Regions from separate parts of the Paraburkholderia aromaticivorans genome, predicted to be linked through region 1. Evidence: riboswitches for the same ligand, from Rfam matches in the RefSeq annotation. Region 1 holds a riboswitch; the other holds the start of a gene.
The links. Region 1 has a riboswitch for glycine ahead of gcvT (glycine cleavage system aminomethyltransferase GcvT). Riboswitches for the same ligand answer to the same signal wherever they lie in the genome.
Positions count from the first base shown of each region.

Region 2: another riboswitch for glycine. It lies ahead of CJU94_RS22450 (D-amino acid dehydrogenase); the one in region 1 lies ahead of gcvT (glycine cleavage system aminomethyltransferase GcvT).

Region 1 is NZ_CP022989.1:1,291,897-1,295,298, forward strand. It holds gene gcvP (aminomethyl-transferring glycine dehydrogenase) at 1-345, opposite strand, end outside; gene gcvH (glycine cleavage system protein GcvH) at 421-801, opposite strand; gene gcvT (glycine cleavage system aminomethyltransferase GcvT) at 867-1,985, opposite strand; glycine riboswitch at 2,066-2,217, opposite strand; glycine riboswitch at 2,252-2,352, opposite strand; gene CJU94_RS05805 (hypothetical protein) at 2,495-2,845, opposite strand; gene CJU94_RS05810 (oxidoreductase) at 3,042-3,402, opposite strand, start outside.
Region 2 is NZ_CP022990.1:599,771-603,172, forward strand. It holds gene CJU94_RS22445 (LysE family translocator) at 1-630, opposite strand, end outside; glycine riboswitch at 859-952, shown strand; gene CJU94_RS22450 (D-amino acid dehydrogenase) at 1,136-2,347, shown strand; gene CJU94_RS22455 (BON domain-containing protein) at 2,530-2,790, shown strand; gene CJU94_RS22460 (acetate/propionate family kinase) at 2,793-3,402, opposite strand, start outside.

The DNA of each region.
Region 1 (3,402 bases):
ACGCAGGATCACCGTCGGCGTGTGGGCGTTGTAATAGCCCTGGCCGATGTACGAGCGGAACACCTGGTTCCTGTCCGCGAGTTCGCGCAGCGCGGCAAGCGCTTCGGCTTCGCTCTTCGGTTGCGCGAAGGGGCCGAGCGGCAGCGTTTCGGTGCGGCGGATCGTCTTCGGAATAACGGCGTCGATCAGCGCGGCGCGCGACGCGAAGCCGAGGGCTTCGAGCATCGCTTGCTGGTCGGCCGAATCCGGGCCGATGTGCCGTTCGGCGAAGGCGTCGTGCACTTCGAGCGCGGCGAGCGAGAGAGGAGTGCGGTTCATCAGACGATCCGGGTGTTCGAGCTTCATGGGTGTTCCTGGCGGTGCGGCGCGCCATGCCTGACGGCCGCCGCACCTGACGGTTTGACTTTAATGAATGGTGACTCAGGCGCCGATCGACTTGCTGTACGCGTCGGCGTCGATCAGACGGTCCAGCGCGGCGTCCGCGGCCGGCTTGATCTTGAAGAGCCAGCTTTCGTACGGCGTGCTGTTGACCGAATCAGGCGTGTCGGCCACGGCGGTGTTCGCTTCGATGATCTCGCCCGAGACCGGCGCATAGATATCGGAAGCGGCCTTGACCGATTCGATCACGGCGACGGTGTCGCCCGCGCTCACGGTCTTGCCCAGTTCCTGGACTTCGAAGAAGACGATATCGCCGAGCGCTTCCTGCGCGTGGTCGGTGATGCCGACCGTCAGCGTGCCGTCCGCTTCGGTACGGACCCATTCGTGCGATTCGGTGTATTTCAGATCGGCCGGGATGCTCATCGGATGCTCCTATGCGGTGTGATTCGGGGATAACTTAAAAGTGGACTACGCACGCGCCGGTGTGCTTAAACCGCGAGTACCTTGCCATTGCGCACGAACGGCAGTTTTACCACGCTTGCGGGAACGTTTTTGTCACGAATCTGAACGTGAACGGTGTCGCCCGGCTGCACGCCTTTCGGCACGCGCGCAAAGGCGATCGATTCCTGCATGGTCGGGGAAAAAGTGCCGCTGGTGATTTCGCCTTCGCCTTGCGGTGTGACGACTTTCTGATGAGCACGCAGCACGCCTGCCGCCTTGCCGTTTTCCTTCAGCAGGATCAGGCCGACAAACGCGGCTTGCGAACCGCCCGCCTCCAGCTTGCTCTTGCCGACGAAGTCGCGCGGCGAGGTGAGGTCGACCGTCCAGGCGAGGCCGGCGTCGAGCGGCGAGACGTTGTCGTCCATGTCCTGGCCGTACAGGTTCATGCCGGCTTCGAGGCGCAGCGTGTCGCGCGCGCCGAGGCCGGCCGGGCGCACGCCTTGCGCGAGCAGCGCGTTCCACAGCGCTTCCACGTGATCTGCCGGCACGATGATTTCAAAGCCGTCTTCGCCGGTGTAGCCGGTGCGGGCAACGGTCAATTCACCGAACGGCGTGTCTGCGATACGGGCGGCGTTGAACGGCTTCAACGCCTCGGTGGCGGCGCGCGTAGCCGGCACGGTTTGCCAGACTTTTTCGCGAGCGTTCGGGCCTTGCACGGCGACGATCGCGTAGTCGCGGCGCGGCGTGATGGTCAGGCCGAAGCCGCCTTCGGCGTTGAGCTGGCCGAACCAGGCGATGTCCTTGTCGGCGGTGCCGGCGTTGACGACCACCCGGAAGTGATCTTCGCCGAAATAATAGACGATCAGGTCGTCGATCACGCCGCCGTTCGGGTTCAGCAGGCAGGAGTACAGTGCGCGGCCGGGCGTTTGCAGCTTGGCGACGTTATTGGCCAGCGCATATTCGAAGAAGGCGCGCACGCGCTCGCCGGTGAAATCGACCACGCACATGTGCGAGACGTCGAACATGCCGGCGTCGGTGCGCACGGCGCGATGTTCGTCGATCTGCGAGCCGTAGTTGACGGGCATGTCCCAGCCGCCGAAATCGACCATGCGGGCATTGAGCGCACGGTGGGTGGCGTTGAGCGGGGTGTGTTTGAGTTCGGTCATGGGGCCTCGGGCATCTCGCGAAACAAAAAAGGCCATGCGGCGCTACGCCTCGCGGCCTGACGGCTGCGAGCGATGCGTTGCATGGCCCCTCTGTCCTCGATACCTGAGAGATTGCGTCGCCGTGAGAACGTGAATCCGTCACGGTGAAACGCGCGCCCCTTCGGTGGGCAGCCTGCCAATCCGCTCGATTGAACGATGCAGACGGCTACTGCCGCTCTCCAGAGTGCGAAAAACCGGTGCCTTGATGTTGCCTCAACGCGGGTTTTTCGACGCGGTCGGTCCTTTTGCCTGAGAGTTTGCGGGTGTGCCCCTTCGGCGGCGCGGCCTGCGGTTTTCTGCGGCCAGCACGCTCTCCCGACGCGTGCGGCGAATGTACGCGAGGGCCGGGGGCTTGTCAAATAAAGGCCCGCGAGCGGCATGGCACCTGACGCGGCGCTTTGGCGTTCGTCAAAAAAGCGCGGGTTATGATGCCAGCTCTCTTGGTGCTCCGTAGCCCGAACGCGCGGCGATTATTCGCCGATGGCGTGTGCCGCATTGTCCAGTTCCTGATTCAGCACGCGCTGTTCTTCGCTGGACAGGCCGCCGCCGTGTTGCGCGGCCATGTCGTGCGCTTCCTGACGGATCACGTCGAGGCGATGATGCAGCGCGCCGCCTTGCGGGGGCGGGTAATAACCCTGATTCACGCGGTTATCGATACGGCGGCCGAGATTATCGATGCGGCCGTCGACCTGGCGCAGGCGCTGATCCGCGATCTGTTGCGGGCTGGGACGAGGTGCCGGCGCGGGTTGAGGCGCCACCACGCAGGCGGCGACGGAACTGAGCAGGGCGCACGCGGCAAGCGCGCGGATGGAACGGGGCATGAACTCTCCGGAAGTCGTTGTCGTTTTGTGTAGCTACTCGGAAAGCAACGGCTGACTGCCGGACCACGCTGACCGGGAGCGCGGCCTTATTTGTAACGTTATGTTCCTTTCGGGCTTGTTAGATTGCGGCCTGCGCGGCGCGGGCGGCGAGTGCGGTTTTAGGTACACAAGCCGTACCGGCGCGCAGGCAAACGGGTTAGCGAACCCGTTCAAACGGCAGCCGGACGCCTTCTTCCGAACTGCGGGCGGCGAGCTCGATAATTGTCATTACGTCGACGGCATCCTGCGCGCTGACCGGGAACTTCACGCCGTTCTGGATGGCGTCGGCCACGGCGATATAGAAGCCCACGTAATCTCCGTTACGCGTCGGCAACTCGCGCTCCACTTCCTGATTGCCTTCCAGCACGCGCAGCACACCCGCCGCATTGCCTGCGCCGAAGCCTTCGTCGCCCGGTCGCAGGCCGGCCTTCAACTGATCTTCCTGCGTGTCGAGTCCGTATTTCATGTAGCTGCCGCGCGTGCCGTGAATCGTGAACCGCGGCGCGACCAGGGCGGTC
Region 2 (3,402 bases), on a different replicon from region 1:
GCGGCGCGGATCGAGCGCAATGCGCACCGCGAGTCCGGCGAGCACGGTGCCCATCAACCAGCGCTGCACCTGCAGCCACACCGGCCGCCCGGCGAGAAACACGGCAATCGAGCCCGCCATGCTCGCGATCAGCGCATTCACGGTCACGCTGATGACGATCTGCACACAGCCGAGCGCGATCGACTGCGCGAGCACGCTGCCGTGCCCCGGCGAAATGAACTGCGGCAGCAGCGACAGGTACATCACCGCGATCTTCGGATTCGCGAGGTTGGTGACGAGGCCCATGGTGAAGAGCTTGCGGCGGCTGTCGTGCGGCAGGTCGCGCACCTGGAACGGCGAGCGTCCGCCCGGTTTGACGGCCTGCCACGCCAGGTACAGCAGATAGAGCGCGCCGCCGAAGCGCAATGCGTCGTACGCGTAGGGCACGGTCAACAGCAGCGCGGTAATGCCGAAGGCGGCGCAGAACATGTAGAACACAAAGCCGAGCGCAACGCCGCCGAGCGAAATGAGACCCGCGCGGCGCCCCTGGCAAAGCGAGCGCGAAATCAGATAGATCATGTTCGGCCCGGGCGTGAGCACCATGCCGAGCGAGACCAGACCGAAGGCAAGCAGCGTTGTGAAGGCGGGCACGGCATTCTCCTCTGCGAATGGAAGGCGGATGGTGCCGCCAAATATAGCCGATGGCGGCGATTTCAGCCTCGCGGGCGGCTTGAATAATTCGCATGGGCGTATGAGCGGCATTCATCTTCGGACGCGGCGCTCTGCTCGTGTCGGGCCGCCGATGGGCGTTTCTTGCGCGGCGCACCGCAGGAAACACTTGCGGCGATTAATTTTGGACGGTATTGTCGAGCCGTTCTGCAATGCAGCGCGGGAGAGATCGTCAGCGGTTCGTGACGACGCCGACGGAGCAACCGCCCCGGAAACTCTCAGGCAAAAGGACCGCGCAGCAGGAACATCTGGAGAGCGGCGCATCGGCATACCGTGTGCGCCCACCGAAGGGGATTCCCCGCACACGGCTCATATCGGGCCGGCCGCGGTGGGGAAGAAACTCTCAGGTACATGGACAGATGGGGCATCGACGCCGGTTTCGACACGAAATCGACACCGGTGATGCTCAACTACTCTGGACCATGACATGTCACGAATCGCCATTATCGGCGCCGGCATTACCGGCGTCACGACCGCTCACGCCCTCGCCCGGCGCGGCCACCACGTCACTGTGTTCGAACGCCATCGCTATGCGGCCATGGAGACCTCGTTCGCCAACGGCGGCCAATTGTCCGCCAGCAATGCCGAAGTCTGGAACAGTGCGGCCACCGTCATGAAGGGCCTGCGCTGGATGCTCACGCGCGACGCCCCGCTGCTGCTCAATCCCGCGCCCACCTGGCACAAGTACTCGTGGATGGGCGAATTCCTGCGGCAGATTCCGCACTATCGGGCCAACACGGTCGAAACCGTGCGGCTCGCGATCGCGGCGCGCGAGCATCTGTTTTCGATTGCCGAGACCGAGGGCATCGACTTCGATCTCGAACGGCGCGGCATTCTGCACATCTACAAGACCCGCAAGGAATTCGACGCCGCGGGCAAGGTGAACGAACTGTTGCGCGAAGGCGGCCTTGACCGCAGCGCGGTGACGGCGAGCGAGCTGCATGGCATCGAGCCCACGTTGCAGGGCGACTTTTACGGCGGTTTTTTCACGCCGTCCGATTCGACCGGCGATATTCATAAGTTCACGCGCGGGCTCGCCCTGGCGTGCATGCGGCACGGCGTCGAATTTCATTACGATGCCGAGATCACGTCGATCGAACAGCCCGCCGAGGGCCGTTTTTCGCTGCTGGTCAATCTCGAGGGCGAATCGCAGCGTTTCGCGTTCGAGCGGATCGTCGTGTGCGCCGGCGTGAAGAGCCGCGATTTTGCGGCCATGTTGGGCGACCACGTGAACATCTACCCGGTGAAAGGCTATTCGATCACGGTCTGTCTCGACGACGACATCAGCCAGCAGCGCGCACCCTGGGTGAGCCTGCTCGACGATAGCGCGAAGATCGTCACGAGCCGGCTGGGCGCGGATCGTTTTCGCGTGGCCGGCACGGCGGAGATCAACGGTTTTAACCGGGATATCCGCTCGGACCGGATCGCGCCGCTGGTGGACTGGACACGGCGTCATTTCCCCGAGGTGTCGACCTCGCGCGTGATTCCCTGGGCTGGCTTGCGGCCGATGTTGCCGAGCATGTTGCCCAAGGTGGGACGCGGAAAACGGCGCGGCGTGTTCTACAACACCGGCCACGGGCATTTGGGCTGGACGTTGTCGGCCGCGACGGCGCAGGCGCTGGCGGGCGCGATTCAGTAGGCGTGCCCTCGGGGTTTCGCCGACGGCGGCGGCTCGGCATCACGAGCCGCCGCCAAATTTGAAATCCCCGTGCTGCGGGCGTTCGGGCGGCGGCGGTGGCTCGACACCGCCGCCGCCAAACCATGCCAGATTCTCCACTTCTGCTAGTGTTCTTCCATCCGTGTTACTTCGGTGGAGAACCCATGCCGCACGCCCGCGCCGCCAGACTCGAGGCAGACAACACCCGCCTGAGCGATGCGCAGATCGCCGTGGAGGCGACGCGGCGTCTCGCCTGGGACGCCGCAGTGCCTGAACACGCCGTGAAGGTTCACGTCTCGCGCGGCCGCATCACGCTGCGCGGCGAGTTGCAGTGCGATGAGCAACGCACCGCGGCACTCGAAGACGTCACGCGCCTGTTCGGCGTAACAGGCATTTCGGATCACACCGTCATCAAGCCCGAGTGAAGTCAGCCCGCATCGGATTGCCGCAACAGCGCGCGGCAATGCCGCGCGATCTGCTTTTCCTCTTCGGTGTGAATCGCCCTCACCTTGCCCGCCGGATCGTTTTCCGTCAGCCCCATGAAAGCGAGCCCGTCGCATACGCGCCTGCGGATCTCCTGGCTGTGCTCGCCAATCCCGCCGGTGAACACCAGCAAATCGATTCCGCCCAGCAACGCCGCATAGCCGCCGATCGTCTTGCGCACGGCGGTCGCGAACGCATCGAGCGCGAGCGACGCGTTCGGATCGCCCGCCGCAGCGCGTCTTTCCAGCGCCTGCATATCGCTCTCGCCAGCCGCGTAGCCGGCAAGTCCGCTCTCGCGATTCAGCAACGTCTCCAACGCGCCGGCATCGAGTTTCTCCACGCGCATCAGATAGAGCAGCACGCCCGGGTCGAGATCGCCGCTGCGCGTGCCCATCGGCACGCCGCCGGTCGGCGTCAGGCCCATCGAGGTATCGACCGACTGGCCGTCGCGCAACGCGCACACGCTCGAACCGTTGCCGAGGTGCGCGAACACGGCGCGCGCCGGCAAGTCGGCGCCGAGCCGCGTCACCAGCGATTCGTACGATAGCCCGTGA